DNA from 2 places in the Levilactobacillus suantsaii genome. Region 2 is predicted to be linked to the other one. Evidence: predicted binding sites of a transcription regulator. Region 2 holds the regulator's gene; the other holds the start of a gene.
The links. Region 2 encodes Rex, which represses fermentation and respiration genes when NADH is low (regulators of the CRP and FNR family bind a similar motif). Its sites were predicted from a motif close to TTGTGAANTANTTCACAA; they were not measured.

Region 1: a site for Rex is predicted at 11,717-11,734, ahead of adhE (bifunctional acetaldehyde-CoA/alcohol dehydrogenase). Genes of this name have one in related genera too.

Annotation. Positions count from the first base shown of each region.
Region 1 is NZ_CP059603.1:472,059-488,571, reverse strand. It holds gene secA2 (accessory Sec system translocase SecA2) at 1-2,170, opposite strand, end outside; gene asp4 (accessory Sec system protein Asp4) at 2,244-2,435, shown strand; gene H3M12_RS02245 (sugar transferase) at 2,541-3,599, shown strand; gene H3M12_RS02240 (Hsp20/alpha crystallin family protein) at 4,007-4,435, shown strand; gene H3M12_RS02235 (aldo/keto reductase) at 4,538-5,386, opposite strand; gene H3M12_RS02230 (hypothetical protein) at 5,508-5,666, opposite strand; gene H3M12_RS02225 (cation-translocating P-type ATPase) at 5,844-8,186, shown strand; gene H3M12_RS02220 (DUF1836 domain-containing protein) at 8,277-8,804, shown strand; gene H3M12_RS02215 (nitroreductase family protein) at 9,002-9,640, shown strand; gene H3M12_RS02210 (glycerophosphoryl diester phosphodiesterase membrane domain-containing protein) at 9,782-11,419, opposite strand; gene adhE (bifunctional acetaldehyde-CoA/alcohol dehydrogenase) at 11,765-14,380, shown strand; gene apf (aggregation-promoting factor) at 14,877-15,542, shown strand; gene H3M12_RS02195 (IS30 family transposase) at 15,622-16,513, opposite strand, start outside.
Region 2 is NZ_CP059603.1:1,351,353-1,367,865, forward strand. It holds gene rsmI (16S rRNA (cytidine(1402)-2'-O)-methyltransferase) at 1-546, shown strand, start outside; gene H3M12_RS06235 (acyl-[acyl-carrier-protein] thioesterase) at 536-1,276, shown strand; gene tsaB (tRNA (adenosine(37)-N6)-threonylcarbamoyltransferase complex dimerization subunit type 1 TsaB) at 1,477-2,199, shown strand; gene rimI (ribosomal protein S18-alanine N-acetyltransferase) at 2,183-2,785, shown strand; gene tsaD (tRNA (adenosine(37)-N6)-threonylcarbamoyltransferase complex transferase subunit TsaD) at 2,824-3,867, shown strand; gene H3M12_RS06255 (ABC-F family ATP-binding cassette domain-containing protein) at 3,942-5,903, opposite strand; gene H3M12_RS06260 (redox-sensing transcriptional repressor Rex) at 6,297-6,938, shown strand; gene groES (co-chaperone GroES) at 7,243-7,527, shown strand; gene groL (chaperonin GroEL) at 7,591-9,216, shown strand; gene H3M12_RS06275 (APC family permease) at 9,532-11,367, shown strand; gene H3M12_RS06280 (TetR/AcrR family transcriptional regulator) at 11,450-12,025, opposite strand; partial or broken gene H3M12_RS13120 (sulfite exporter TauE/SafE family protein) at 12,196-12,886, shown strand; gene lrgB (antiholin-like protein LrgB) at 13,037-13,843, opposite strand; gene H3M12_RS06295 (CidA/LrgA family protein) at 13,875-14,243, opposite strand; gene H3M12_RS06300 (glycosyltransferase family 4 protein) at 14,870-15,964, shown strand; gene H3M12_RS06305 (YigZ family protein) at 16,054-16,513, opposite strand, start outside.

The sequences.
Region 1 (16,513 bases), 880 kb from region 2:
CTTGGTCAATCCAGGCGTTGTCCAGCGATTTCAACAGGCACATGCGTTCAAAGTAGACTTGTTGGTCCTCATTAATATTCTTAAATTTTTTCTGCAATTGGTCAACCATTAACCGTCGTAAAAATTTAGCGGTTTGCTGTGATTGGGGAGTCCACTGCTGGTCAATGACGTCGGCGATTACCAGTTGGTTATCGATGGTATTGAGCACGTAATCAGCCAAGACGTTGCGAGTCGGTTCGGGGTGGTCGCGCAAGAAGGCGTTAGTGGCTATCTTAAAGACGCTGGTTAACAAGGGCGTCAAATCGGGTTGCGTCATGATGGTCTGCCGGGTGGCATAGATGGTATCACGTTGGACCCGCATGATCTCGGCGTATTGTAAGGTCTGGTTTCGGGACTGGCGGTCTTCCCGTTCGGCATTGTGTTGTGCCTGGGTAATCAGGTGCTTGAAGCGGTGCCGAGTTATCCAAGACGGGTGGGCCGGTGCTTCATTTTTAGCCAACTGACGACGGTATTTCCGCAGCCACTTAGGACCGTGCTCCAGCAAGATCGAATCTTCAATGGAGACCAAGAAAATGGTTTCGCCCGGAGCACCTTGGCGGCCAGACCGGCCACGCAATTGGTTATCGACCCGGGCACTGTTCATTCGCTCGGTCCCCACGACCAGGAGGCCCCCGAGTTCTTTGACGCCAGGGCCCAGGGAAATATCGGTCCCCCGGCCGGCCATAGAAGTGGCGACCGTGACGGCACCGAGTTGGCCGGCCTCCTTGACGATGAGGGCTTCCTTAGCGGCACTGCGCGCGTTTAAGAGGTTATGGGGAATCTCGTCGCGAAGTAGAATCCGGGAGAAAAGATTCGACAACGAGACGGAACCGGTTTCAATCAAGACCGGGCGACCCTTGTCGTGGGCCTGCTTGACTAGGGCCACGGCATGTTCGAGCTTAGTATCGGTGGTCATGAAGAGCTGGTCGGGCCGGTCGATGCGTTGCGAGGGTTTATTGGTCGGTACGGGGATGACCGAAAGGCGGTACGTCTCTTGGAGTTCCGCGGCGTCGGTCATCGCGGTGCCGGTCATGCCACTGAGATGGCTGAACATCCGAAAGAGGTTTTGAAAGGTGATGGACGCCATGGTCCGGGTCTGTGTGGAAACCGGGACTTGTTCCTTGGCTTCCAAGGCCTGGTGGAGGCCAGCTTCCAGTTTCATACCGGCTAGTTTTCGGCCATTCGACAGGTCCAAAAGTGAGATGCCGTCGTCATCGACCACGTAATCGCGGTCGCGCGTTAGCGTCTGGTGGGCCTTTAAGGCAAGGACGAGGTGCCGGTACAAGGTCCGGTGTTTTTCGGTCAAGAGCCCCGTGAGCCCCAGATATTCCGACATGTGGGTGATTCCCGCTGGGGTGAACCAGACCTTCTTATGGTCGCTACTGCGTTCAAAATCCACGTCTAGTTTGAGTAAGCGAATGACCTGATCGGCGATGCCAAAGAGGTTTGAGCGTACCCGTGGTGCCCCTGAGATGATCAATGGCATTTGTGCCGAATCCAACAACACCGCGTCAATCTCATCCAGCAACGCAAAATGGAACCCCTGTAAGAAGCGGTCCTGCGTGGTGCCGGCCAGATTGTCCATCAGATAATCGAACCCCAGGGTGGAGTTGGTGGTGTAAACGATGTCGGCTTTGTAGATGCGCTGGAGATCCCGGTCGTGGGGGTCGCCGCCAGTTGGTGGCACTCCCGCCACGGCGGTGAGTCCCAACCAACGGTAGACCTTGCCCATCTTTTTGGCGTCCCGGTAAGCTAAGTATTCGTTGGCCGTGACCAGAAAGTTGCCACTCCCGGTCAGACCGTTTAAGTACATGGGTAAAGTGGCGGTCAGTGTCTTGCCTTCCCCGGTCTTCATTTCGGCGACGTTGCCGTCCTGCATGACCAATGCCCCGATGACCTGCACGTCGAACGGGAAAAGGCCTAGGACACGACGGTCGGCTTCTCTCGCGACGGCGAAGGCAGGGATTTTAAGTGTATTTAACGATTGGCCCGCCGCTAGCTGCTGGCGAAAATGTGCCGTCTGAGCTTTGAGCTGGTCATCACTCATCGCACGGTATTTAGGTGCTAGGGCGGTGACCGCTTTCATTTGGCGAAAATAGCGTTGGGGCGTGTGTTCTGATTTGAGTGCCATATTGACCATTTCTTTCCATCAAAGTTGACCCGATTCATTGCTTTCCACACGTTAAGGTGGTTATAATTATAGCATGATGAGTAGTTCAAAAAAAGATATGTTAACACACGATATTTCTTCTCGAATGAAGCAGGAGAAGCGTTATGTGAAGGTACCAGCCCGGGAAAATGAAACCGGTGGCAAAGCACTCAACATAACGATTTCGGTCGCAATTGCCATTATTGTTTTGGCGGGGATCCTGTACCCGTTGGTAAGTCTATTTTAAGAGGGCGAATGGTTTCAAGGTGCGACTTATGGGGGACCCTGTGAACCATCGAGAAGAGAACGAATAAACTGTCAAAAGACTGGGTTGAATTGGGGCGTTTGTAAAATGAATAAATGGATAACGGATATTGTTCAGGGCCGAACTTTTGACGCGACTCGGCAGGCCAAAGAAGATATCGCGAAGATTGCGGCGCAAATGGGGTATCACATCGCCAACATCTTTCGCTACAATGATAGTGGCGAATCTGACGAGGCGGTGACCTCGAGAATCGATGGTATCACGGCTGCTGTGGCCCGCGGAGACATGCTGGTGTACCAATACCCTTCCTTGAATAGTGGTCGGTTTGATAACTTTTTTGTGGACCAGATGCACCGACGGGGGATTAAATTCGTCTGTTTGATTCACGACGTGGCCACACTCAGAGACCAACAGAAACCTACGTGGATCGACGAACTGGGGTACTTCAACCGTTGTGACGTGTTGATCGTCCACAACCGGCGCATGGCGGACCGGTTGAAGGAACTGGGTGTCACCACCCCGATGGTCATGCAGTATCTGCTGGATTATCTGGACGACAGCCACGATGACGACCGATACGTGTCCACCCCGGAGACCTTTAAGCGCGGCGTGGTCTTGGCTGGGAATCTGTTGAAGTCCCGCTATGTGGCACAATGGGCACAACAGACACCCATCACGGTCTTTGGCGTCAGTGATGACCAGTTGGACCAACAGTTAGCCGCCAATCCGAAGATCGACTTTCGGGGGCAACGCTGGCGCTGGGATTTGGCCCAGGAACTGCCACGTACCTTTGGTTTAGCCTGGGACAGTGACACCGAGACTTATAAATATAATGATTACACCCGTTACAATCACCCGCATAAGGTCGCGATGTATCTGGCCCACGGTTTACCAGTCATCATTTGGCGGCAAGCCGCCGTGGCTGATATTATCGTGCAAAACGGGCTGGGATTAGCTATTGATAGTTTGGACCAGATAGATAATGCTATAAATAGTATATCTGATGATAATTTAGCCCAGATGTTGGAGCGGGTCAACGCATTTGGTCAGCTGATTCGGGACGGGTGGTTCACGCGCCAAGGGCTCCAGGCGGCTGAAATGAAGTTGATTGCACCGGACTTTCAAATCCCAACTGACCTGCAATAGAATGGGTTGCCCTGCTACATTTATTATAGTCTGAAATACTTACAATGAAAGAACCGGCATGACTGCTGCATTGATAAAAAGGAGATTGGGCGGATGTCCAATCTCCTTTTTGGTACCACCGGTAAGGAAAACGGCAGTTGGGGAAGTGACCGAAGCAACGTCGCAAGGCGAAGCCATTTAGACAACTAAGAATTGTTTGATTTAATTTGACGTTTAAAAGCAAATTAATTGACGACATCGGCGCTAACCGCTTATACTGTTTTCTATAAAACGTAGTAGTATCAAGGGATTGAATGAAATAATTAGCACTCTAAAAATCAAGTGCTAATTATTTGCATTTCTGACCAATACTGACTATTATAGAAAATGTAAAGAGAAACAAAGCTAATTGAAAGGGGTTATTGATAATGACCAATGAAATGATGAACCGGAACGATGACTTATTCAATCCAATGAATTTCTTTAACGAAGTGGGTAACTTGGGCCGTGACTTATTCAGTGGTGAATCGACCCCAATGAAGACCGACGTTGTGGAACACGATAAGAATTACGTGGTCACGGCAGAATTGCCAGGCTTCAAGAAAGAGGATATCCACGTCGATTACCGTGACGATACGTTGCGGATCACGGGTAAGTCCGAAGTTAACGCCGATACGAAGGACAACGATGGCCGCATCTTACGGCAAGAACGCTCCCAGCAAAACGTTTCGCGTGCTTTCTACCTGCCAAACGTTGACTTAAAGCAAGTCGCTGCCAAGTATGATGATGGTATCTTGACGTTGACCTTACCAAAGGAAACCGAAAAGAATGACAGCCATAAGATCAGCATCGACTAAGCTGACTGACCTAAAAGCTGATTAAAAAGAGTGTGACGTCTTAGCCCGTGCAGGGTCGGGACGCCACACTCTTTTTTTACAATGGTGGAAATTTTTCGGACTTTAATATTGTTTACCGGTCTCGTAGACGATTTCAGGTTCGTTGCCGGTCCGCTGGTTCTGGTTGAGTAGGTCGATCATCGACATCTCATCGGCGGTCAACTCGAAATCGAAGACCGCTGCGTTTTCGGCGATACGGGCGGGGTGTTGCGATTTCGGGATTGGAAGTAACCCGTGTTGCAGTTCCCAGCGTAACGTCACCTGGGCCGGGGACTTCTGGTGGTGGGCCCCAATTTTCTGAAGCATCGGATTGGCCAGTACGGTATGATGCCCCAACGGACTCCAGGCTTCGGTCAGAATATGGTGGTCGGTATCGTAATCGAGCAAAGCCTGCTGGTTGAGATAAGGATGGTACTCGACTTGATTGACCACCGGCATCTCGTGGGCCTGCGTTGCCAGGAGTTCGAGGTGGGCGACAGTGTAGTTGGAAACCCCAATCGAGCGAACCTTCCCGTCAGCCTTCAACTTTTCGAGTGCCCGCCAGGTCTCAAAGAAGTGCACCCGGACCGGCCAGTGAATCAACAGCAGGTCAAGGTAGTCGGTCTGCAGGCGTTTTAGCGACCCCTCGACGGCTTTTAACGTCTGGTCGTAACCCTGCACGACCTCGGCGACCTTACTGGTGAGCTGAAGGTCTGTTCGCGGTAAGGCTAGTTGCTTGAGGGTGGTGCCCAGTAGGTCTTCGTTACGGTACAGCATGGCCGTATCGAAGAGGCGGTAGCCGGCGTCAAAGGCTGCTTGGATGGTGGTGTCCATTGCGGCTTGGTCCTTGATGAGGTAGGTGCCAAAACCCAGTATGGGTAAGGTATTGCCGTCGGCGAGCGTGTGCGTTGCGGTGATGCTAGATAATGTCATGGATACGTTTCCTCCTTGGCGGAAAATCCCGTCATGATTAGTCTGGCTCGGGCCGAACGAAGCAGCGAGCCCCTAGACCTATCTTAGGGGATAAGGCTAGAAATGACAACGCTTACTAGATTCAGTGCCGCCGAAATTGGTCGTACAGGTTGACGCTGGATTCGATCAGCATTCCAGCAGTCATTAACCACATGGCGACCATACTTTGTTTGGCGAACATGACCCCTAACAAGACCAAGTACAAGATGAACAGGAGCAGTGATGTTGATTTATGTCCCATGAAAAATTCCCCCTTATAATTAGATAACTCACTTCTCATTTAACCACTCTGCTGGCTGACTGTTAACAGCTAGCGATTCCATTAAGATGTCAGAAAAGTTGAACGGATGACGGGTGAGGGTTGCGATAATCTTGTACAATAAGGGTAAAAGCGGTACCAATTTAAGGAGGTCGGGCCATGACGCAAGAACAATCGACATCGCTAACACGGGGATTAACGGCCGCTGAGGTGACCACCCGAGTCCAACAAGGCCTAAAAAATGACCCGGTGCCGCCACTAACGCGTAGTGTGCGGCAAATCTTTCAAGACAACCTATTAACCTTATTCAATTTAATTAATCTCGTGCTGGCCGGCTTAGTTTTATTGACCGGTAGCTATAAAAACTTACTGTTCATCGGAGTCGTTGTGGTGAATACGGGGATTGGAATCTTTCAGGAAATTCGCTCCAAACACCAGATCGATCATCTAGCGTTACTTTCGGAAGGGCGCATTCGGGTCCGCCGGGACGGCAAAACCACACCACGCCGCCAGGAAGAGATCGTCCAAGATGACCTACTGGAACTGGGGCGGGGCGACCAACTCCCCGTTGATGGGGTGATTCGTGAAACCACGGGGCTGGAAGTCGACGAATCCCAAATCACGGGGGAGTCAACGCCCATCGTGAAGCAAACCGGTGACACCATGGCTTCAGGGAGCGTCCTGTTGGGCGGCCGGGCTGTGGTCCAGGCCACCAAGGTTGGCCAGGCTAGTTTCGTCAAGCAAATGACCCATTCCGTCCAGCAACAACCCCGGACGGCCAGCCTGTTGCTGAATAACATTAATCGTATTATTAAAGTGCTGACCATTACCATCATTCCGTTGGGCATCATTTTGTTTAGCGCTTCGCTCATCAAGGGCGAAGCAATCAACCGGGCTATCTTGGGGACGGTTGCGGCCGTTGGTGGCATGATTCCCCAGGGGCTGGTCCTGTTGACGTCGGTGGCACTGGCGGTAGGGGCCTTGACCCTGGGTCGGCGTAACGTCTTAGTCCGAGAACTGCCAGCTATCGAAGCGTTGGCCCGTGCCGACGTTTTGTGCTTGGATAAGACGGGGACAATCACGAGTGGCAAATTAAAGCTCGACCGGGTGGTGCCGCTGGGCACAACGTCCATGGTGACGGCACAGGCCCTGTTGGCTCAAATCGTGGCGGCGACCGGTGACGATAACGAGACGGCGCAGGCGATTCAAGAGGCCCTGGGCAACCCGGACGTGACGGCCAGTGACGTCCTGCCATTTTCGTCGGGGCGTAAGTGGAGTGGCGCTCGGCTGGCTACTGGACGGGCCTACGTCATGGGCGCTCCGGAGTTCATTTTTGAAACGGTCCCGGTGGCCGTACAAAGTCAAATCCAAACGGCGGCGCAACAGGGTTACCGGGTCTTAGTCCTGGCCCAAGTGGACCAATTGACCACGCCGCACCCGACAAGCCCCACCGCCTTAGCGTTGTTGTTGATTACCGATGAACTGCGCCCGCACGCGGCGGACACCTTTGACTTCTTTGCCACCCAGGACGTGGCCTTGAAGGTCATCTCGGGCGACAATCCCGTGACCGTGGCCAGCATCGCTGAACGTGCAGGCATCAAGGGCGCCCAGCAACTGGTCGATATGAGCCAGGTGGGCGAACAACCGGATTACGCCCAGCTAGTGGCTGACTATAACGTGTTCGGCCGAGTTACCCCCCAGCAAAAAGAAGGACTGATCAAAGCTTATCAAGCCGCCGGGCACACGGTGGCCATGACCGGTGACGGGGTCAACGACCTGTTGGCCCTACGTCAAGCCGATTGCAGTATCGCCATGGCTTCTGGAAGTGAGGCCACCAAGAGTCTGGCCGACTTCGTACTGGTCAACTCGAACTTCGATGCGATGATCAACGTTTTGAATGAAGGTCGGCGAGTCATCAATAACATCGAGCGAGTGGCGTCGCTATTTCTGATCAAGACCATGTATTCGGTGGTGCTGACCGTGATCTTCATTTTTATGACGCGCAGCTACCCCTTCGAACCGATTCAGTTGACCCCGATTTCATCGCTGATGGTGGGGATTCCGACCTTCTTTTTGGCCCTGCAACCCAACTATGCGCGGATTGCCGACCGGTTCATGAAACAAGTCATGGAGATTGCCGCACCGGCTGCGACCTGCGTCGTGGGCTACATCGTGGTCATCATGGTTTTAGGGACGCAATTTCACCTCGACTTTGCGACCACTTCGACTTTGAGTGTCCTGATGACGGGACTAGTCAGTCTGAACGCCTTACTGATGGTGGCTCGACCACTCAACCGTCTCAAAGTCGTACTGATTCTGGTCATGGCCACGTTATTTGCTTTCATTTTTCTGTTCTTGGGCAAATTATTCTCATTGGTCGATCTGTTCAATTGGGAACTGGCCCTGATTTACCTCCCGTTGGTCGTCAGCGTTCAACCCGTGTTCCTACTGGTTCAAGCCGTCCTGGGTAAACGGATTCTAAGTCGTATCAACTGGCGTTAGGTAAAAATAGCGGGGCTAAGCTTTATCTAGTCATCATGACTAGGTTATATGTTATAATTAAGACAAAATCCAGAAGGGCAGGGAACGACGATGGCAGATTTTAATCAATATACCCGGTGGGAAACGCAGATGCACGGGGTGCAACTTCCCCGATGGGATGACCTCCCCAAATTCGACCTGTACATGGACCAAGTCACAGCGCTGGTCAACGAGGTGCTGGGGCCGTTAGGCGTGGATACGGTGACGCCGGCCATGATTAACAATTACGTGAAACATAAGGTCATCTTGGCACCAGTGAAGAAGAAGTACCAGACCATGCAGCTGACGGATATTTTAATGATTAGTCTGCTCAAACCAATGTTCCAAACGGACACGGTTCGTTCGGGCATCGACCAGATTACGGCGGGCGACTACCCTAAGCAAGCCTATGATAACTTTATCGGCCAGTTGGAAGACCGGCTCCACCACTTAGGTGAAGACCAAGTCCAACCGGCGGCCAAGAACTTAAACGAAAAGCTGATGCAGGTCGCCGTAGATGCGGTGGTCTCCCGGCTACAATCTGCGAAGTTATTGACCATGATCAAACGGCCGATTCGTAAGGTGGAAAAAACCAAATAAATGTGACGTACGAAACGGTTTCCAGATGACGGGAACCGTTTTAATTTGGCGAGAAAAAGTTGCAGGAAGTGGCTCGCTAGGAAACGGGGAATAACGATAACGGCCGTTTAAATGTAACCGGTTTCGTGATAAGGTAAAGGTGTGACTAGAGACCAGGTGAGGCTGTCCTCATCGGCTGAGTAAAGGAGCTGTTTGTAATGGATGCAACTAAAGAAGTTAGTTATACCGATTTAATGTTGAAGCGCCAATCTGTCCGGAAATTCAAGCCGGACGTGGAAATCTCCCGGGACGAAATCATGACGATGCTGAAGGAAGCCACCACGGCACCATCGGCTTGCAACCTGCAATCTTGGCACTTCGTGGTCTGCAACGATAAGGCGGGCAAGCAAAAGGCCCACGACCTGGTTATGCCATTCAATTACCCGCAAACCGATACCTGCTCGGCCATTATCTTCGTCTTAGGTGACACCCAGTCTCACGAAAAGTATCGGGCAGTTTGGAACAAGATGTGTGACGAAGGCCGGATCACGCCGGAGAAACGTGACGAGATTTTCCAGACCTTCCTCCCGCTCTATGAACATGCGGACCGTGACTTCTTGGTCAAGGACAGCATGATCGACGCCAGCATGGTAGCCATGCAATTGTTACTGGCGGCTCGGGCACACGGTTATGGGGCGAATCCGTTAGCGGGTTACGCAGCGGACAAAGTCGTTTCGACCTTTGGCCTCGATAAAGACCGTTACGTCCCGGTCATGGCCATTGCCATCGGGGAACCCGACGAGACACCAATCAAGTCGATTCGCTACAATGTCGATGAATTGACGGATTTCGCTTAACCTAACCAAAATTGAAGAAAGCAAAAAACGGTGAACTTACGTTGCGACGTGAGGACACCGTTTTTAGTTTCTACTGAAATCTTTGATAGGATAAATGAGGTCGTAAGACGACCATGCCAGTGGTTGCGATGGGACTCGAAACTACTGCGTTTGGGTTTCCAAGTCAAGTTCGTTCATGAACGCCAGTAACAAATTGGCGTAGCTCGGATTATCCGAATTTCGCTTGATTTCGGCCTGCATCGTATGCAGATTGTCGGTGATGATGCCGTTGACGCCTAAGAACATCATCTGGTCGAGCTGGGTCACCCGGTCGATATCCCAGGCGTAAACCCGTTGGTGATGCTGGGCAGCTTGTTCGACGAAGTTGTCGTTGAGGGTCGTGGCTTCGACGGTATAACCACTCGCATCGGTATACGGGAACGTCAAATTATAGGGCAACACGTAACTGACGAAGAGCTTCGGTTGGTCGTGACGGAGCGCAGTCATGATGCGGTAGCTGAGGGTGTGGACCTGGTCGTGGTGGGCCAAAAGGTCGTTACCAAATTGGCGTAAAAAGCGCTGGGCAACGTCGGGCGTGGTGGCTGAGTTGGTCTTGATCTCGACTAATAATTTTTGGTGGTGGGCGTTAGCGGCCTTGAGGTAGGCGGCAAAGCTGGGGACCTTAGCCTGATAGCCGTTTTCGGTCACCGTGATTTTAGTTAACTGGTTGAGGGTCAAGCGGCCCACCTTTTTATTGAGTCCCGCGAGTTGTTTCAAGTTAGTGTCGTGTAGCACCACGAATTGGTGGTCCTTGGTTTCTTGAATGTCCATTTCGACGTAGTCGGGGTGTTCACGGCTGGTTTTGATCAACGCCGGAATCGTGTTTTGGACGCCGTTGCCGTTATCGACGCCCCGGTGAGAAATGGTGATGGGGCGGCTGGTAGCCAGACCGTTCAAATAGACCAGGTTGAAAGTCACTAGTGATGCGGCAATCACGACTAGTCCAGCCAGTAGGAATAAACGAGTGCGAAGTTTAGTGTGCGCTGGTTCGTGGAAGTTCAATAACATCGTGGGTGTCGGCTCGTGGTCGGCATGACTACTCAAGCTGACCATGACCAAGGCTAACAAGATCCGACTAAGGTAGTGCCAAAAGTCGTGGTGGGTAATGCGCCAACTTTCGCGGATGGCGGCGTGACTGTGGTAGTGGTCCAACATCATTAAGGGCAAGACCGCAATCAAGCGAATCCCTAGGTAGATGGCACCGGCATAAAAGAAGACCAAAACGATTGCCCACAGAGGGTTATCTAATAAGTAGCTGGTGATGAAAGCCGGAAGCTTGGCTTTGTTTAGCAGTGGGGTGGAAAAAAGGATACTGCCAAAGGGGAGAATCACGATGAAATACCCCATGAAGAACAAAAAAGTGCTCGGGGAGGCCCCCTTCAAGCTGGTGACCGTAGCCCGTAGTAACTGGCCCGTGGTGCGGGGCCGACCGCGGCGGATATTACGAATCCCCAACAGTAAAAAGGCAAACTGCCAATAGACCAGCAGCATGATAGCCAGTAAGATGGCCAGTAGCCCGATGACCGCTACTGGATGGTCGAGTACGATATTGCCGAGGTTGGTATACGACACGTAGGGGACTTGCTGCCAACGAAGCAACGCGGCCGTTAACCACCCGAAAATGGGGATGGCACAGTAGCTGATCGCAACATTAGTGAGAAACACCAGGGAGACGTAACTTCCCCAGTGGTGTCGAAAGTGGCGGGTGCTCCGCCGCCAAAACGTCCAGGCTTGACCCATAGTTCTTACCCCCTTAATAGTCTTAATGTACCACAATTTACCCAAACGGGTGGTCTAGCGACGCTTTCAGTCGGAAGTAGGCTGGTTTGGAAAACTTGAAAATTATCAATAATGTGATTCAATTCACACCGCTCAAACGGAAAAATAATTTGGCAGATCTAGCACTGCTTTTGTATCCGCTTCCAATGACGTGGTTATTGAATCCCATGAACTTGGGATTTCGCCGGCTTCAGTGAAAATTGTGATATTTTGAGCACAAAGCAGTTGACGTTTGAAAAAAGAATGATAAGATAGGACTCGTGAATAAGATAACAAGATGTTTTCAACCAAGATGGAGGCATAGAGATGTTAAAAGATATCAAAGTTAAAACCACCAAAACCAGCACGGATACTGAAACCGTCGACCAAATGATCGACCGGCTAGTCACCAAAGCACATAGTGCATTATGCGCGATGGACGATTTTACTCAGGAGAAAGTTGACCACATTGTGCATCAAATGGCAATTGCCGGACTAGACCACCACATGGAACTGGCCAAGGCCGCTTATGCGGAAACTGGCCGGGGGAACGTTGAAGATAAGGCCGTTAAAAACATGTTTGCGACCGAAGAGATTTGGCACTCTATCAAAAACGATAAGACGGTCGGCATCATTAAGGACGACCGTGAACGGCAACTGATTACCGTGGCCGAACCTTTGGGCATCATTGCCGGAGTTACCCCGGTGACTAACCCAACGTCGACGGCGCTGTTTAAATCTTTGATCGCCGTGAAGACGCGGAACCCCATCATCTTTGCCTTCCACCCGCAGGCGCAAAAATCGTCCGTGATGGCGGCGAAGGTGGTCCGGGACGCCGCGGTTGCGGCCGGTGCACCCGAAGGCGTTATTCAGTGGATTGATAAGCCCAGTTTGGATGCCACCACGGCGCTGATGAACCACCCGAAAGTGGCGAGTGTCCTGGCTACCGGGGGCCCTGGCATGGTCAAGGCCGCTTACTCCACCGGGAAGCCAGCCTTAGGGGTCGGTCCCGGCAACGGTCCAGCGTATATTGAAAAAACGGCCAATATCAAACGGGCCGTTTACGACATCGTGTTATCCAAGACCTTCGATAACGGGATGGTCTGCGCCTCAGAAAACAGTGCCATCATCGACACCGAGATTTACACCGACGTCAAAAAGGAAATGCAGGCTCGCGGCGTTTACTTCATTAAGAAGAGTGAACACGCTGCGTTAGCCACCGCGATGTTCCGACCAGAAGGCGGCATCAAGGGCCCCATCGCCGGCATGTCCGCGCAACAGATTGCTGACTTAGCCGGCATCAAGATTCCGAGCGACACCAAGGTCTTAGCCGCTGAAGTCACGGGCATTGGTCCCAAGGAACCTTTGTCAGCCGAGAAGCTATCACCGGTCCTGTCGATCTACAAGGCCACTAGCCACGCCGATGCCTTTAAGAAGGCCGACGCGCTCTTACACTTCGGGGGCTTAGGGCACACCGCCGCTATCCACACGCAAGACGATGATTTGGCCACCGACTTTGGCATTCAGATGAAGGCCAGTCGGGTGTTAGTCAACACGCCATCTGCAGTCGGGGGTATTGGGAACCTGTACAACGAAATGATTCCTTCCTTGACCTTAGGGACTGGCTCGTGGGGCAAGAACTCCGTTTCCCACAACGTGTCTTCCTTTGACCTCTTGAACATCAAAACAATTGCAAAGCGGCGAAATAACATGCAATGGATTAAATTACCTCGGGTTTACTTTGAAAAGACGTCTGTGCGTTATCTCGACGATATGCCGGGCATCAAGCGCGTCTTCCTGGTCACGTCCCCATCGATGGTTCAACTGGGTTACGTGGACACGGTCTTAAACGAATTGAAGCGCCGGCCAGACGGCATTGAATACTCGCTGTTCTCCGACGTGGAACCCGACCCGACCACGGACACGGTCAACCGGGGCGTGGCCCAGATGCGGACCTTCAAGCCGGATACCATCATCGCGTTAGGCGGGGGGTCGCCAATCGATGCTGCCAAGAACATGTGGCTCTTCTATGAAGATCCAGCAGCTAGCTTCTTCGGGGCGAAGCAGAAATTCATGGACATTCGGAAGCGGACTTACCAGTTCAAGAAGCCAAGCAAGGCCCAATTCGTGGCGATTCCAACCACGTCGGGGACGGGTTCCGAAGTGACGCCGTTCTCCGTCATCACGGATTCCAAGACCCACGTGAAGTACCCACTGGCCGACTACGCATTGACGCCAGACGTGGCCATCGTGGATTCACAATTTATCGAAACAGTGCCGAAGAAGACCGTGGCGTACTCCGGGTTGGACGTCTTAACCCACGCCATCGAATCGTACGTCTCCAACATGGCGTCGGATTACACCCGGCCATGGTCCTTGCAAGCCATCAAGCTGGTCATGAACAACTTGACCGCTTCCTATAACGGCGACGTGCACGCTCGCGCCGAGATGCACAATGCGTCGACCTTAGCAGGGATGGCCTTTGCCAACGCCTTCTTAGGGATTACCCACTCGGTCGCCCACAAACTTGGGGGAGAATTCGGTCTGACCCACGGGTTAGCCATCGCCATCACCTTGCCGCACGTTATCCGGTACAACTTCAAAGAACCAACCAAGTTGTCGATGTGGCCGAAGTACGAATACTTCCGGGCTGATGAAGACTACGCTGAAATTGCGCGCTTCTTAGGCCTGCCAGGAAAGACCAACGAAGAATTGAAGGAAGCCTTGGTCCACAAGATCATCGAACTGGCGCACTCTGTCAACGTAACGTTGAGCTTAAAAGCCAATGGTGTCGACAAAGCCCACTTTGACCAAGCCGTGGATCACTTATCGGAATTGGCCTTCGAAGATCAATGCACCATGGCCAACCCGAAGGAACCGTTAATTGCCGACCTGAAGCAAATCATGGTCGACGAATATGACGGTCAGGGGGTCGAAAAGTAATTCCCAGATGGTTCTAAAACCTTATCAAACCAAGAAAAGCACTGACGTTGAGTCGGTGCTTTTTTTGTGAGCCATCTAGGAACCTATATTTTATATAGGAAGAAACTTAAAATTGCAAGCGATGCTGTCATCAGGATGAATAACCAAGAAAAAACGGTGAAAAGGCGTAACTACGGGGCGGTTCGTCCCGATAAAAAAGTTAGGGCCCCGTAATCTATGGCGAAAATGGGCCTTTTTTCATTGTTTTTTCATCTAAAATGACAATTTTTACAAAAAAATTGACGACACAGTGGGGCGTATTTTACCCCAAATCGCACTAAATAGGCTAAAAAAGGGGAAAATAAAACGCTTTATATGACAGCGGCGTTACAAAGATGACAGGTTGTCATAGCCTTAGGGATTTCTTAACCTGGTCGTAATCAAACGTCAATTTACGTGTAACACCTATCAGTTATTCTAAGACCCGTTAAGCAATCAAAGGAGGATGTTTATTTTTATGAGGATTAAGAAAGCTTTAGTTATGACATTAGGGACAGTTGCAGTGATGAGCGCCGGGCTCCTCGCTACAAACGACACTGCTAATGCTGACACGCGGGTGACGGTCAAACAGGGGGATTCTGTTTGGTCCTTAGCCAACAGCTACAACTCATCTGTTAAGTCCATTGAATCAGCGAACAGCTTACAAAACAGCGCGTTGATCTACGTGGGCCAATCTCTGGTGATTCCAACCAGCACGACGACTACGTCCAGTGCGAGTGTGGCTCACCAAACTTACACGGCCCCAGCAACGACCACTACGACGCAAGCCAACACGCAAAGCGCAAAGACTTACAATAGTAACAATGCGCAACGCACGTCGACTTACACGGCCAACACGCAAAGCCAAGCTACGACTAGTCAGGCAACGACGACTTCTGCCGCAACCACGACCACGTCTAGCTCTGATGCCAGTGCTAAGGCCTGGATTGCCAACAAGGAATCTGGTGGTTCATACTCCGCAACCAATGGTCAATACATCGGGAAGTACCAATTAAGCGCCTCTTACTTAAACGGTGACTACTCCGCTGCTAACCAGGAAAAGGTCGCTAACCAATACGTTTCTTCACGGTACGGTTCTTGGAGCAAAGCCCAAGCCTTCTGGCAAGCTAACGGTTGGTACTAATATTTAAAAAACAACTCGTTTAAACTCAAGTAAGTCGTTCGGATGCAGGTCCGGACGGCTTTTTTGTTGGGACGAATTGTCAAATCAAGTGTAACTTTTTACCGAAGAAAACTTCAGATGGTGTCTTCCAGCCTAAGACCTTACGGGGGCGATTATTTAAATTCCTGACAAACTTCGCGATATCTTGATCGGTCAGTTCATCAAGGTCAGTTCCTTTGGGAAAATACTCTCGGATGAGACCATTGGTATTTTCGTTGGTCCCACGTTGTTGTGGTGCGTGCGGGTCTGGAAAATAGACTGAGATACCAAGCTCTTTACCGACTTCACGATAACCCGCAAACTCTGTACCTCGGTCTGGTGTAAGCGTACGAACGCGTTTAGGTGTGACTGTATGCAGGAGGTCGATCATCGCTTGGGTCACATTCTTGGCATTCACTTTGGGTACACGCTCAGACAGAAGGTATCGTGACTTACGGTCGACCAGTGACACTAAACCCGAACGCCCGACCTTGCCGCGAACGGTATCGCCTTCCCAATGGCCAAAACGAGTCCGATTCTCACATGAGACTGGTCGTTCATGGACTGATGGGACATTATTAAAACGGCCACGTCGTTCGTTGACAGTTCCTTTAACCTTACGAGTTTTCCCACGATGTCGTAACTTTCGAGCGAATCCTCGAGCCCCATGACTTTTACGTTTAACGCCTAAATTATTTCGTTCAATTCCGCGATAAATCGTGTTGTAGCTGATATGCCAATTACTGGTCTCTAAAGATAAACGACCGGCGATTTGCTCGGGTGACCATTGTCGTTGAAGAATGCAGTGAAGGACAAAGTCGCGTAGCTTTAAATTCTCCAGTACCCTGAGGCGGCGACTCTTTAATCGGCGCTGTTGATAGTTCTGCTGGGCTTTTACGGCGGAATAGGCGCCCCGACCGCCGTTGCGTTTAATTTCTCGTGACACAGTGGCT
Region 2 (16,513 bases):
GTTCCATTACCGGGAGCCAATGCCGGCTTGACCGCCTTGATTGCCTCCGGGTTAGCGCCCCAGCCATTTTACTTTTATGGCTTCTTGGACCGCAAGCCCAAGGACCAAAAGGCCGAAGTCGCGGCGCTGTCGCAACGCCCGGAAACGTTGATTTTTTATGAAGCCCCGCACCGGTTGAAGAAGACGCTAGCAAACCTCGCTGGTGGCTTTGGGGCGGACCGGCCCGCCGTGTTGTGCCGGGAGCTGACGAAACGGTACGAAGAATTTCTCCGTGGCACCTTAGGGGAGCTGGCCGAATGGGCCGCTACCGACACCGTGCGCGGGGAATTCGTCGTTTTGGTCGGAGGTAATCCGGACCCGACCACGGAAGAAGATACGATTGATTTGAGTGAACCAATTCCGGTTCAAGTTGACCGCCTGATTGCGGCGGGTGAACGTCCCAACGCCGCGATTAAAGAGGTCGCCAATTTACGGCACCTCAAGAAACAAGAAGTTTATCGCATTTATCATCATTTAAATCAGGAGGAATCAACGGATGAGCGCTAAGGCATATACAGAACCCCACCGGATTGTTTATTATGAGGCCGACGAGACCGGTCAGTTGACCGTGGCGACGCTGATTGACTTATTCGTCCTGGTCTCTGATGACCAGAACATCGAATTAGGGATGTTCGCCGACATGATTCACGGCTTAGGTGTCGGTTGGGTGGTCACCCAGTACCACTTACAATTAACGCGCTTGCCCCACATCGGTGAGCGGGTGACCTTAAAGACACGCGCCACGTCGTATAACCGCTACTTTGCCTACCGCGAGTACTGGTTACTCGCGGAAAACGGGGACACCTTGGTATATGGCGACTCAATCTGGGTCACCATGAGTTACGCGACCCGCAAGATTGCCACGATTCCCGCGGAATTGATGGCGCCGTACCAGAGTGAAGAAGTCAAGCGTTTACCCCGGTTACCCCGGCCGCAACGGTTGGACACGACCAAGACGCAAGTGACGAAACCGTACCGGGTCCGTTACTTTGATATCGACAATAACGGTCACGTCAATAATGCCCACTATTTCGACTGGTTGTTCGATACGTTGTCCGCGGACTTCTTACGGACGCACCGACCAGTAGACGTGCAGATTCGTTTTGAAAATGAGGTCCAATACGGGCACGAAGTCATCAGTGCGGCCGTCCAAGCAGACGCCACGACTACCCAGCACCAGATTAAAGTGGGTAGCACTATCGCTGCGATTGCAACGGTGAGTTGGCAGGCGCGTTAAGTTTGCGTACCGTTTCTGCCAAAGGGTGTTGTCGGGACGATTTTGTGGTAGTATAGTAAACTGGATAAATCGTAAGACCGTCTGATTGCGCGGACAGAAAACCAATCACGCCCAACGGGTGAACGGAGCGGTGTAGCGATTCTGGCGCACCGCTCTTGTTATCTGGTTGCGCGAATTTCGTCGAGGGGGACCTGACAAGCATGAAAGTTTTAGCAATTGATACGTCCAACCGGCCCTTAAGTGTGGCCGTGTTAGATGATGACACGGTATTAGCGACCATTACGGTGACGGTCCACCAAAAGCACGCGGAGTACCTCTTGCCGGAGATTGAACGGTTACTGGCCATGGCGGACTTAACGCCTGGTGATTTAGACCGGGTCGTGGTGGCTGCTGGACCCGGATCCTATACTGGGATTCGAATCGCCGTGACTACGGCTAAGACCTTGGCAGCTACGTTGAATATCGACTTAGTGGCGGTATCCAGCTTAGCCACGTTGGCCGCCAACGTGCCGGTCATGAATGCGTTGGTAGCGCCGATGTTCGATGCCCGCAACCAAAACGTTTTTGCGGGGCTGTACCGGATCACGGCAAACGGGCCACAACCGGTGATTGCTGACGCGCACACTAGCATCACCGATTTCTTAGCGGCCGTTAAAGAGTACGCCGAACCCATCTGGTTCTTAGGCGATGCCGACCACTTTAGCGACCAGATTCACACCACGATTTCGGCCGCGACACCCGCGGTCAATGGCTGGCTGAATCTGCCGCAAGTTGCTACAATTGGGTTACTAGGTCAGCACCTAGACCCAGTCACCGATGTTGATCGGTTCGTCCCTAACTATTTACGGCTGACGCAGGCAGAAGCTGACTGGCGCGCAAACCACCCAAAAGAGTTTAACCAATCCTATGTTGAAAAAATTTAAAGTCTGGTATAAAAATGTCTTTGGGACGCATCGGGAAATCATTCGAGAGGAGACGTTGGGGGTTAAAAACCATCAAGTCGAGGTTAAGGGCGCGACTTATTTTGTCGCCAAGGCGCTCTTTACCGATATTCCAGAAATGATTGAAATCGAACGGGCCGTGTACGCGGGGAAGGCCCCGTGGGATTCGACGGCTTTTGCCAATGAACTCCGCCGTGAACGTGATCGGCTTTACTTGGTCGTACGTAAGAATGACCAATTATTGGCGTTCATCGGTTGTACCTTTGATGACCGGACGCAAGACGCCCATATCACGAACATTGCCGTCTTACCTGACTTTCAAGGGAAGGGCCTCGGCCGTTTCCTGCTGAATATCATGATCGATAAAGCCCAACAATTGAACTATAAGACCGTGAGCCTAGAAGTTCGCATCTCGAACCAACAGGCCCAACATCTCTATCATCATTTAAACTTCCACCAAACCGGCATCAAGCGCGGTTACTACTTCGGTGATCACGAGGACGCCGTGGATATGGTGTTGACTTTGGACAAGCCACTCGCCACGACGGAAAACTTGGAAGAACAGTGACGACTGCTCAAGTTAGTGGGGATTGATAATCAAAAGGAGTGAGTCCAACGGATAAGCGAAATTTAATTCTAGCGTTTGAATCGAGTTGTGATGAAACCAGTGTGGCGGTCGTTGAAGACGGTCACCGGATTCTCTCCAACATTGTTGCCACCCAAATCAAGAGTCACCAACGGTTTGGGGGCGTCGTACCCGAAGTGGCTAGTCGCCACCATATCGAAGAGGTGACCTTGTGCATCAAGGACGCCTTACAAGAGGCTAACGTGACTTACGACGACCTCGATGCCGTGGCCGTAACGTACGGTCCCGGGTTGGTCGGCGCGTTGTTGATTGGGGTCACTGCGGCCAAGACCGTGGCGTTTGCCCACAAACTACCGCTGATTCCGGTCAACCACATGGCGGGGCACATTTATGCGGCCCGGTACGTGGAACCCATCGAATTTCCGGCGATGGCCTTACTGGTTTCTGGGGGTCACACTGAGCTGGTCTACATGCCCGCCGAAAATGAATTTGAAATCATTGGCGAGACCCGTGACGATGCGGCCGGTGAAGCTTACGATAAGATTGGCCGGGTCATGGGGGTGAACTACCCAGCCGGCAAAACAGTTGATCAATGGGCCCACCAGGGTCACGATACCTTCCACTTCCCGCGGGCGATGGAGACCGACGACAACTTCGACTTTAGCTTTAGCGGGTTGAAGAGTGCCTTTATCAACACCACTCACCACGCGGACCAGGTCGGTGACACGCTTAACAAGCACGACCTGGCGGCCAGTTTCCAACAAGCCGTCGTGGACGTTTTGGCTGAAAAGACGTTGCGCGCGTTGCACGATTACCCGGTCCACCAGCTCATCTTAGCTGGTGGGGTGGCGGCTAACCTCGGCTTGCGGGAACGCTTGGACCGTGACCTGGCCAACGTTGCCGGCACGCATTTACTCAAAGCGCCGCTCAAATTGTGTGGCGATAATGCTGCGATGATCGGTGCCTTTGCCAACGTGGCCTACCGCCATGGCGTTTTTGCGGATGCCACGCTAAATGCCGACCCGAGCTTAGAATTCGACTGGATTGCTGATGCGGTGAAGTAACATGAATTGAATACCTGATTGAAAAAGGACGCGGAGAATTCTCCGCGTCCTTTTGGATATTTAGGATAGGTCAATTAATCAGTTGCATCGTCAAAATCTTCCAAGGCAAGGCTTTTGTTGGTCCAGTCATCTTCGGTCTGGTCGAGCTTGGTAGTTACGACATCGAGCTGTTGCTGAAGATCCGCCAGCTTATCGGCATCGTTGAAAGACTCTGGTTGGCTCATAGTTTCTTCGATTTGGGTCTTCTCTTTTTCTAGGTCTCCGAGTTGGTCTTCTAAGGCTTGGACCTGCCGGGAAAGCTTGCGTTTGGCTTTCTGGCGGTCCTTTTGTTGTTGGTAGTCGACCTGCGTCTGCTTGGGTGCCGTGACGGTCGGGTGGGCGGCCTCCGCTTCAGCGGCTTCCTTTGCCGCATAGGCATCTTGTTCGGCCTTCTTGGAGACATAGTAATCGTAGTTGCCCAGATAGCGGGTCGTCCCGTTAGGGCTTAACTCGATTACCTGCGTGGCGATTTGGTTGATGAAGTACCGGTCATGGGAGACGAACAGGATGGTCCCATCGAAGTCGTTTAAGGCGTTTTCCAAAACTTCACGGCTATCGATATCCAAGTGGTTGGTCGGTTCATCAAGCATCAAGAAGTTATCGTGACGTAGGGCCAGCTTAGTTAACAAAAGTCGGGCCTTTTCGCCCCCACTGAGGCTGTGAACGGTCTTGTCCACATCGGAGCCGGTAAACAGGAAACTGCCCAGAATCGAGCGGATATCGCCCTCCGGCGTGGTTGGGTGGTCGTCCCAAAGCTCGTGAAGTACCGTCTTCTTATCATGCAGGTTAGCCTGGTCTTGGTCGTAATAGCCGGTGTCTACGCCGGTGCCAAAAATGATCTGGCCCTTTAACGCCGGTAGCTTGCCTAAGATGGTCTTAAGCAGTGTCGATTTACCGACCCCGTTGGGCCCCACGATGGCGATAGCTTGATGTTTCTTGATGTCCAAGTTAATGGGCGAAGATAGGGTGTGGCCATCGTATCCGACGGCAGCGTTGACCACGTCGAGGACAACGTTGCCACTTTGGCGGTGGGGACGAAAGGAGAAACGCGCGACCTTTTCGTCACCCTCGGGCCGGTCTAAGCGGTCCATCTTTTCCAATTGTTTGCGCCGGGCCTGGGCCCGCTTGGTAGTCGAGGCCCGCACGATGTTACGGTTAACGAAGTCTTCGAGCTTGGAGATTTCGGTCTGTTGCTTGTCGTATTCCTTCCAGGCTTGCTGGAGTCGCTGAGCTTTCTCGTCGATAAAGTGCGAGTAGTTACCTTGATAATGGCTGAGACTGCCACGGGACATGTCATAGACTTCAGTTGCCACGTGGTCCAGGAAGTACCGGTCATGGGAGACGACGAGTAGGGCGCCGGGGTAACTTTGTAAATAGCCTTCTAGCCAGGTCAAAGTTTCGACGTCGAGGTGGTTCGTGGGTTCGTCTAAGATCAAGAGGTCCGGTTTTTCCAGTAGGCGCTTGGCTAAGGCCAATTGGGTCCGTTGTCCCCCGGAAAGCTCGCTGACAGGTTTATCATAGTAGTCTTCGTTGAATTCGAACCCGTGGAGTACGCCCCGAATCTCGGCTTGGTAGCCGTATCCATTTTGGTCACTGAAGTCCTGTTGCAATTGATCGTAGGTCTTGGTGATCTGCTGCAATTGGTCGGCGTCAGCAATGACCTGGGGGTCACTCATTTGGCCTTCCAGGTCGTGCATTTTTTGTTCCATCGCCCGTAACTTGGCGAAGACGGTTAACATTTCATTCCAAACAGTTTTAGTAGAGTTTAACCCGGCGTTTTGCGCCTGGTAGCCAACGGTCAATCCGCGTTTGCGGGTGATTTGACCGTCATCGGGGGTGGTTTCCCCGGCAATCATTTTAATTAGGGTGGATTTACCAGCCCCGTTGCGTCCGACGAGCGCTACCCGGCCGTGGTCACTGACGTCGAGAGTCACGTCGTGAAACAGCACGGTAGCGCCAAACCGCCGGGACACTTGTTGGACTTGTAAGAGAATCACAAAACCAACCTCCTTTTCGGTATGACTTTCATTAATAACCTTCATTTTAGCATATTGTGCAGTTAAGCCGAAATATTGTCTAGGGGGGAATGGAGGGAAGCAACGGGTAGAAGCGACCGCTACAATTTTGCCCCGTAAACTAGTTTGTGAGAAATATGAGAAATAAAATTGCGTTTTGGGCGGGCTTGTGAAATAATTAGGCTCGTTATGCACAAATGCAGATTGTGAAGGAATTTGAAAAATATTTGCAAATTCTTTCACAAGATGGGCTGATATGCTATAATCTATAGGAAATCAGGTTTCACAATTAGACTATAAGTTAGGTTTGTAAGTTATCGTGACGAAATCTTATCAAGCGATGACCGGCAAGAATTGATTAGGAGGTAACATGCTTTGACAGAACAAAAAATTCCACGCGCGACGGCGAAACGGTTGCCGATTTACTATCGCTACTTGAATATTCTTTTGGACGCGGATAAGACGCGGGTTTCGTCCACGGAACTTTCCGAGGCAGTAAAGGTGGATTCCGCCACGATTCGGCGGGACTTTTCCTACTTTGGAGCGTTAGGGAAACGTGGTTACGGATACGACGTCGAGAGTTTGATTAAGTTTTTCCGCAAGATCTTGAACCAAGACCGACTGACTAGTGTCGCCTTGATCGGGGTCGGGAATTTGGGCCACGCCCTCTTGAACTTTAACTTTCACCAGGACAGTAACGTCCGGATCAGTGCGGCGTTTGATATCAATGAAGAAATTGCGAACACCATTCAAAGTGGGGTCCCGATTTACCCGATGTCTGATTTGCGGACGCAACTCGAGGAACAGCAAATTCAGGTCGCTATCTTGACCATTCCTTCCGATGTCGCCCAAGAAGTGACGAATGAAGCTGTGGCGGGTGGCATCAAAGGAATCTTGAACTTCACGCCACTGCGGATTACGGTGCCGAAGGGCGTTCGGGTGCAAAACGTGGACTTGACCAACGAACTGCAGACCCTGATCTACTTTTTGGAACACTACAACCAAAAGGAAGCCTAAGGGCTTTAAAACGTCACGTTTAACTGACTAATTGCGCCCCTTAAATGCTAGAGGCAGGATGAATTGGTGAGAATGGCGCTGGGACCACGGTCCCAGCGCCTTTTTGGTACGCTAATGGCGAGAAGCCCGGGGCGACACGGTGTTATTGGGTGCAACTGGTTGGGCCGCCTTAGAAAGTTTGCTAAATTCCTTGATTTTTAAAACGAAAACTCATATATTAGAAACTGTGATTAGCACTTATGTTAGTCAAGTGCTAACAGTGCTAAAAACTAATGTTAATAGTAAGTTCATTGGAGGGATTCAAGTGTTAAAACCATTAGGAGACCGCGTCATTTTAGACCAACCAGAAGAGCAAGAAGAAACGGTTGGCGGCATTGTGTTAGCAAGTAACGCGCAAGAAAAGCCGCAAACGGCTAACGTTGTCGCAGTCGGCGACGGCCGGGTGTTAGACAATGGCGATAAGGTTGCGCCAAGCGTCAAAGTTGGCGACAAGGTTTTATTCGATAAGTATGCGGGTACGGAAGTTAAGTACCAAGACCAGACTTACCTTGTTTTACACGAAAAGGACTTAGTTGCGGTTATCGACTAAGACTTTCCCCACGATTGATTTAAAAATTCATTTAAAAAAATCTATATGAGGTGAACGAGAATAATGGCTAAAGAATTGAAATTTTCTGAAGATGCACGTAGCGCAATGTTAACCGGTGTCGACAAGTTAGTTGACACGGTCAAGACCACCTTAGGGCCTAAGGGTCGCAACGTGGTGCTGGAACAAAGTTACGGTAACCCGACCATCACGAACGATGGGGTTACCATCGCTAAGGCCATCGAATTAGACGACCACTTTGAAAACATGGGCGCTAAGCTGGTTTCCGAAGTTGCTTCCAAGACCAACGATATCGCTGGTGACGGGACTACGACGGCCACGGTTTTGACCCAAGCCATCGTTAACGAAGGCATGAAGAACGTCACGGCCGGTGCCAACCCAGTTGGCATCCGTCGCGGGATCGAAAAGGCAACGGCCGCTGCCGTTAAGGGCCTGCACAAGATGTCTCACGATGTGAAGACCAAGGACGACATCGCCCAAATCGCCTCGATTTCTTCTGCCAGCAAGGAAACTGGTTCCTTGATTGCTGACGCCATGGAAAAGGTTGGTAACGATGGGGTCATCACCATTGAAGAATCCCGTGGGGTTGAAACCAGCCTGGACGTGGTTGAAGGGATGCAATTCGACCGTGGCTACATGTCTCAATACATGGTCACCGACAACGACAAGATGGAAGCTAACCTGGACAACCCATACATCTTAATCACGGATAAGAAGATTGGGAACATCCAAGACATCTTACCATTATTACAATCCGTCGTTGAACAAAGCCGTTCCCTGTTGATCATCGCCGATGACATCACTGGTGAAGCTTTGCCAACGTTGGTCTTGAACAAGATGCGCGGAACCTTCAACGTGGTTGCTGTTAAGGCCCCTGGCTTTGGTGACCGCCGGAAGGCTCAACTCCAAGACATCGCCGTTCTGACTGGTGGGACTGTCATCACCGATGACTTAGGCCTGAACTTAAAGGACACGACCATCGATCAATTAGGCCAAGCTCAAAAGGTCAACGTCACGAAGGACAACACCACGATTGTTGAAGGTTCTGGTTCTAAGGACCAAATCTCCGCTCGGGTTGATGAAATCAAGGGTCAAATCGCTGACACGACTTCTGATTTCGACCGTGACAAGCTGAAGGAACGTTTGGCGAAGTTAGCCGGTGGGGTTGCTGTCGTTCGGGTCGGTGCTGCTACTGAAACCGAATTGAAGGAACGCAAGTACCGGATTGAAGACGCCTTGAACGCGACCCGTGCCGCCGTTGAAGAAGGCTTCGTTGCTGGTGGGGGGACTTCCTTGATCAACGTCATCAAGGATGTCGCCGCCGTTGAAGCTGAAGGCGACGAACAGACGGGGGTCAACATCGTGCTCCGCGCTCTGGAAGAACCCGTTCGCCAAATCGCGCAAAACGCTGGTGTTGAAGGCTCCGTTGTCGTTGAACACTTAAAGGGCGAAAAGCCAGGTATTGGTTACAACGCCGCCAACGGTAAGTACGAAGACATGGTTGCTGCCGGCATTACCGACCCAACCAAGGTCACCCGTTCTGCCCTGCAAAACGCTGCTTCTGTTTCTGCCTTGTTGCTGACGACCGAAGCGGTGGTTGCGGACAAGCCAGAAAAGAACCCAGCACCTGCTGCTCCAGCCGCACAACCCGGCATGGGCGGTATGATGTAAGCTCAATTAAATTAGTAATGTGTTATCAAGCCTGGACCTCGGTCCGGGCTTTTTTGTGTGCGGTGGCGCCGATAAATGGGTGGATCGCTAAGCCGGTAAACAAGTTGACGGGCAACGAGTACCTAGGAGTGAAAGCAGCGGGTGGCGGCGAGGGGCTTCGGGGCGGTAAAATTGCGGGTTGTTAATGCGAAGAATTGTGGTAATGTGGACCTAGATGTAGTAGAATGACGTTTGCATTCGCAAAAGCGAGTGGTGTTTTCCGGTCTCTGGCCGGGGTTTCAATCATTATTTCGTGGAGATAAGGAGTAAATAGTCATGTGGCATTATTTAAAGCGGGTTTTAATTGGGAAACCCCTCAAAACCATGGACGAAGGCGGCCAGGCGCTAACTAAGTTTAAAGCTTTAGCGTTACTGTCGTCTGATGCGCTATCTTCCGTGGCTTATGGTACTGAGCAAATTACCACAGTCTTAATTACCTTATCCGCTGCAGCCCTGATGTACCAACTCTGGGTTGCCGCTTTGGTTTTAGTACTGTTATTTGCCATCACGCTTTCTTATCAGCAGATTATCCGGGCATATCCTTCCGGCGGGGGGGCCTACGTGGTTGCGACCACCGATTGGGGCCAAAACGCGGGGCTGGTCGCCGGGGGATCATTACTGGTTGATTACATGTTGACCGTGGCCGTTTCGACCACTTCTGGGACCGAGGCCATCACGTCGGCGATTCCGGCGTTGTCCCCGTATTCGGTGTTAGTATCCGTCCTGATTGTGATTGGGATTATGTTATTGAACCTACGGGGGATGCGCGAATCAGCGGCCTTTTTGACCATTCCAGTGTATTTCTTCATCGTCATGATTCTAGTCATGGTCGGGGTTGGCTTATACAACATCGCGACGGGTCAAGTGACTTACCATGCTGCTGCCGGACTAGGTGCGCCGGTGCAAGGCATGACGCTGCTACTGTTCTTTCGGGCTTTCTCCTCTGGGTCATCTTCTCTGACCGGGGTCGAAGCCATCAGTAACGCGGTGCCGAACTTTAAGGCCCCGAAGCGGCATAATGCGGCGACGACGCTGGCGATTATGGCTGGAATCTTGGCCATCTTCTTTGCCGGGATTACCTACTTGAGTTACTACATGGGGATTCGACCGGAATCGAGTCAGACCGTCCTTTCCCAAATCGCCACTGGCGTCTTTGGCCACGGGGTGCTGTACTACCTGCTGCAACTGTCTACGGCTTTGATTTTAGCGGTCGCGGCCAACACCGGGTTCTCGGCCTTTCCCATTTTGGCTTACAATTTGGCTAAAGACAAATTTCTCCCACACGCTTATCTGGACCGTGGGGATCGCTTAGGCTATTCCAATGGAATCATTTCGTTAGCCGTTGGGGCCATCGTGTTGATTTTCATCTTCCACGGGCAAACGACCTTACTGATTCCGCTGTATGCGGTTGGGGTCTTCGTCCCGTTTACTTTGTCCCAATCCGGGATGATTATTCACTGGTTCCGGGTCCGAGAAGGCTGGTGGCTGGGTAAAGCCGCTATCAACCTGTTAGGGGCGTTGATCTCACTAATTCTGGTTATCTTCTTACTGTTCTTGCATTTCGGGAACGTTTGGCCATACCTAATCATCATGCCATTATTATTGATGATGTTCTATCGGATTCATCAGCATTACATCAACGTTGCTCGGCAGTTACGGGTAGAAGCCAAGACTAAGTCGGTGGTCCACGAGTACGATGGGGCCACGGTCATTGTCCTGGTCAGCAACATCACCCGGGTAACGAGTGGCGCCATCAATTACGCGCGTTCCATTGGAGACTACGTGATTGCGATGCACGTGTCGTTTGACGAGAATCCCAAAAAGGAACACAAGACAGCCTTGGAATTCAAGGCTGAATTCCCCGATATCCGCTTCGTGGATATTCACTCGTCTTACCGGTCGATTGCGACGCCAACGTTGCGGTTCTGTGACGTCATCGCTAAACGGGCGACTGAACGGAACTTTACCACGACGGTCTTGGTCCCGCAGTTTGTCCCGCGGCACCCATGGCAAAATGTTCTGCATAACCAAACGGCGTTACGCTTGCGGACCGTCTTGAACTCTCGGGAAAACATCATCGTTTCAACTTATAATTATCACTTAAAAGAGTAGTTTCATTCTAGTTAGCAGGAATGAAACGCAAAATGAGCTTCTCCAGTATTGGGGAAGCTCATTTTTTAGGTTGACTTGCAGGCTACTGCTGAGTTTTGCCCGTCAATAGACGTAGAATCGCGTGGAGCAAGTCTTGGTTGCTCAGGTGTCGTTGATGGCGTTCGAAAGCGTAGACCCGGCTACGGAGCATGGCGGCGACCATGTCGGCTTGAAAGCACAAATACTGTTCGGAGCTCGCCGGTTGGTTGCGCCGCAGGAACCGAATCAACAGGTCGATGCGGTTGCGGTAGATGGGTGTTTGTAGGAGTTGGGTGAAGCCCAGCGGGGTGGTCTCATTTTCAATGATGGTGAAGAAGCCTTCGTGAGCCACCCGCACGTCGAGGTAGCCCTGCAAGATCACAGTCAGTTGCTTTTCTGGCCGGTCGGTCGTGGTGTCGAGGTAAGCATTGGCCTGGTCAACGTAGTGCTGCATTCGGTCACGGATGAGGGCGACGCACAGGGCGCCCTTGCTGGGGTAGTTACGGTATAAAGTCCCGACCCCGATGTGAGCCTCGTGGGCCAGTTGTTTCATCCCCACGTTGGCGACTCCTTGCTCCGCAAACAGCCGGTTAGCGGTGGTCAAAATTTTTTGTTGGTTGGCACGGGCATCGGCGCGCATGATGAGTCCTCCTCGATGATCAGTTACGTCTAACCTACACTTTTCGGTGAGGCTTGACAAGTGGAACCAGTTCCACTTAAATAGAGGGGTGTACTTAAACCGTGAAAAGGGGCGTCTCAGGAATGTTAATTGTCTTTTATGGACTATTAATTGGAATCTTTATCAGTATCATGGGTGGCGGTGGCGCCGCGTTATACCTGGGGGTCTTGACCAGTGAGCTGGGAATGTCGACCGCCGTGGCCGCGCCGACCTCGTTAGTCGTGGCGATTCCGGCACTGGTCTTTGGGTGTGCGGTTCAGATGCGGATTCATAACATCCACTACGACCTGGGGAACCGAATGATTCTAGCTTCGTTGCCCGGCATCCTTTTAGGGACTGGGGTGGCACCGTTCATTCCTGCGAAAATCTATGACTGGGTCGTCGGGACCATTTTGATGGTCATGGGGGCCATCGTGGTGATTCGAAGCTTACGCCACCGCGCCAAGACCCTGGCGGGTAAATCGCGCTTTGGTGTGGCTATCGGTCTGGGTTTCTTGAGTGGCCTGATGGTCGGTATCGGCGGTCTGACTGGTGGTGGTCCCACCGGCGGGGCTGTCGATCTTGGGGCTACCCGCGATGCAAGCTGCTGGGACGTCGACGTACGTCATTAGCGTGATGGCGTTAGTTGGGGTGATCAGTCACTTATTTACTGGGTCGATTGCCTGGAGTGCCGGGTTGACCTTGATGGTCGGTTCAGTGATTGGGGCGGTCGGTACGCCAATTGTCTTGCGAAAGTTTAAACTGGTCCATTTGAACCAATGGTTGACTCCCATCATTGGTCTGGTCATCGTTTATTTCGGGATTAATATATTTTTCAAATAGTGACGAACAATGAGACGGCGATAAAATGCTAAAGTGCACCGCCCTTAAACGGATTTTCCGTTTAAAGGCGGTGCACTTTTAAGTTATTCAGTGGCTGTAATAGCATCCGCTCGTTTAGTTGCTATCAAGCCGATTTTCAAAGGTTAGAAGTTAATGTAAGCCCATGAAGGACGCAAAGGCAGGGACGACCAGGTCGACCACGATGGAGATGATGACCACCGCGATGGAGGCCATTGACCCTTGAATGGATCCTAATTGAAGTGCCTTAGCGGAGCCCACGGTGTGCCCGGCGGTTCCTAACCCTAAGCCGGCACCGATGGGGTCGTGGTTGATGCGGAAGAACTTGACCAGCCAATCACCCAAGGCGTAAATGATGACGGCGTTTAAAATGCAGGCCATCGCCGTAATCGCGGCGTTGCCCCCAATAGCCGTAGAGATTGGCATGGCAATGGCAGTCGTGGCGGCTTGTGGCAGCATCGATGCGATACCCGCATTGTTGAGGCCGAAAAGCTTGGCGACCCAGTAGATGATGACCAAAGAAATGAACAGGCCCACAATCAATGAGAGCAAGATGACCGGCCAGAAACGTTTGACGATGTCGTTCCGCCGATAAAGCGGAATGGCGAAGGCAATCGTGGCTGGATTCAAGAACCAAAAGATAATGTTACCTCCCGGGAGGTATGCGGATTTATAGAAGACCGCAGTCGTGGTCCCGAATGCCTTGGCCAACAGAAAAAGAATGAAGATCCCAAGGACCATCCCAACGAAGAGGGGCTGGAACAAGAAGAAGCCCTTGCCAATCTTGAAAAGCCACTGGCCAATGAGGTAAACGACCAGGGACAAGAAGATTCCAAAAATGGCGTTACCGGCACTGGCCCCGGTGGCAGTCGTGCCGAGCGCGTCGCTCAACCACTTGCCCCAGACCGCCATGTGCGGTGTTACAGCTAAACTAATCATGATATCATCCTTTCAAAAAAATGGTGGGCAATTAGTTGTCGACGGTCGTATTGACGTGGAAGACGTGCTTGGCCAACCAGATGAACCCAGCGGTCGTGTAAGCTACGACAACCAAGAGAATAATCGTGGCAATCAGGGTCACTAAGACAATCTGGACCCCTTCAGTCCGTAAAATATCGAGGTTAGCGGCTAATTGGATTCCGGAGGGCACGAACAGAAAGGCAATCAAACTGATCATGAAATCGCCAAATTTTTCGACGTTATGCAGTTTGACGATGTGGGTTGCGAGTAACAGGTAAAGTAAAATCAGCCCAATAACAGGCGTTGGCACAGGAAACGATGCGGGAAACAGCGGTGAAATCAGACTAGAAACAAAGAGGACCGCTGCGAAGATTCCCATTTGAATGAGGATAGGCGTCGGTTGCGGGCTGTCAGTTGGTGTGACTTTATTTTGAGTAGCCAATAAAAAAATCTCCCTTCTAATTCAGCTAAGCTGAACCGAACAAAATATAATAATTTCACAAAGCGTTTGATACACTTCTGGAGCCATGAAAAGACGCCGGCAGTCTTCGCCGACTCCATAAGCCCATTATATGAATTTTAGTTTTCAAGTACAAGCTAAAATACTTATAATGGCTATGAGGCAAAACAGTTGCTATTTAAAACAACTGAGAAGCTAACCATCACTAGGGAGAATTAGCTAAGTGGCCACGTCACCGTCATTTTTTGACAGTGCCTCATTTTGTGAAGCGAGTTTAGGTGACCGAACTAACCCGAACTGGTTTATTTCAATTTAAACTGGCGGTTGTGTTTGATTTCATGGCTTTGTATAATTAGCAAAAGGCCACCTGAGTGGGAATGGTCTGGGAAGGGTAGCCCATGGTGGCTTCCAGACTGGACTTGGGTCATGGCCATGAACCGCATGTTTAGCGGTCAACGGGGACGTTCCCGGGGATAAACGGGACGCCAGCTAGCGGCGCGGATACCGCGCTAAGCTTGGCTATTAAGAATAGAAAGAGGACAGTTATGAAATTTGAGATTATTGTTAGCTTATTTGCTACCATGATCATCTCCGCGATTCTAACGCCGTTTATTCGGCGCTTGGCGTTTAAAATTGGGGCGGTAGATAAGCCCAATCAACGTCGGGTTAACAAAGTGGCCATGCCGACCTTAGGTGGGTTGGCCATCTTTATTGCGTTTACCTTTTCCACCATGTTTTTACTCCGGGACCAAATGCCGACTCATCAGCTGTGGGGACTGTTTGGCGGGGAGTGCATTATCGTGGCTGAGGGGATGATCGATGACGTCTTTGAACTCAAGCCCCATCAAAAAGTGCTTGGGCAATTACTGGCGGCCTTAGAAGTTTACTTCGTGGCCGAAGTGCGGATGCGTTATCTGACGTTACCGTTTGTGGGAACCTGGCACCTGGGGCTCTTGGCGTTGCCCATTACGTTGCTTTGGATTGTGGCGATCATTAATGCCATCAACCTGATTGACGGACTGGATGGGTTGGCCACCGGGGTGTCTATCATTGCCTTGACCACGACCGGGATTACCGGGCTGTTCTTCTTGAACGTGGCCAACACCTGGGTCGCCATCATGATTTTTGCGTTGGTCGCCGCCATGGTTGGCTTTTTGCCCTATAATTTTTTCCCAGCGCGGATTTATTTAGGGGATACGGGCGCACAATTCATCGGGTTTATGATTGCCTGCTTCTCGTTGTACGGGTTAAAGAACGTCACCTTCATCTCCGTTATCATCCCGGTCATCATCTTGGGGGTTCCGATTACGGATACGGTCTACGCGATGATTCGCCGGATTCTAAACAAGCAACCCATTTCGCATGCGGATAAACACCATTTGCACCACCGCTTGATGCAATTGGGATTGACGCACCGCCAGACGGTGTTGGTCATCTACGGGATTGCGTTGATTTTTTCGTTCATCGCCTTACTTTACCCGTTGTCGACGATTTGGGGCTCGGTCCTATTGACCGTGGCCATCCTGGTGGGGCTAGAGCTCTTCGTGGAAGCCATCGGTCTGGTTGGGTCGAATCGTCAACCGCTATTGCACTGGATTAAGCATATCGTGAAACAGTTTACGTCAAAAACTTCGGATTGAAAGTTTAATGGACCACTAGGGGTCCAACCAAAAAGTCCCGCGCAATCATCAAGGATTGTGGGGGACTTTTTGGTTGGTCAATTATGGTATTAAGCATCATCGCGACTGCTGGCATGGATTTCGACAGGGACCTCATGATAGGCTACGTCTCCCAGCTTGATGTCTAACCGGTCGTTCAGCAGGTCGGTGAGGGCTTGAGTCGTCGCCTCGACGGCAGCTAAATCGACGCCGATGGTAATCTGGACCACTTGAGTGTAAAGGGTCTGTAAGACAATGAGGTGATTTTCTTCAAGGTAGTGGGTCAGCTGGTCGTAGTGCGGGTAATTAACGGTGATCTGCACGGCCCGTTGCTGAACGCGCTTCACGACGCCCACGGCTTCGATTCCGGTGGACGTGGCGTTGCTATAAGCCCGAATGAGGCCTCCGGCACCTAGCTTGATGCCACCAAAGTAACGGGTGACCACGGCAATCGTGTTGCGCAGGTGGTTGCGTTGGAGGACCGTCAAGATGGGAACGCCAGCCGTCCCGGAGGGCTCGCCGTTGTCACTT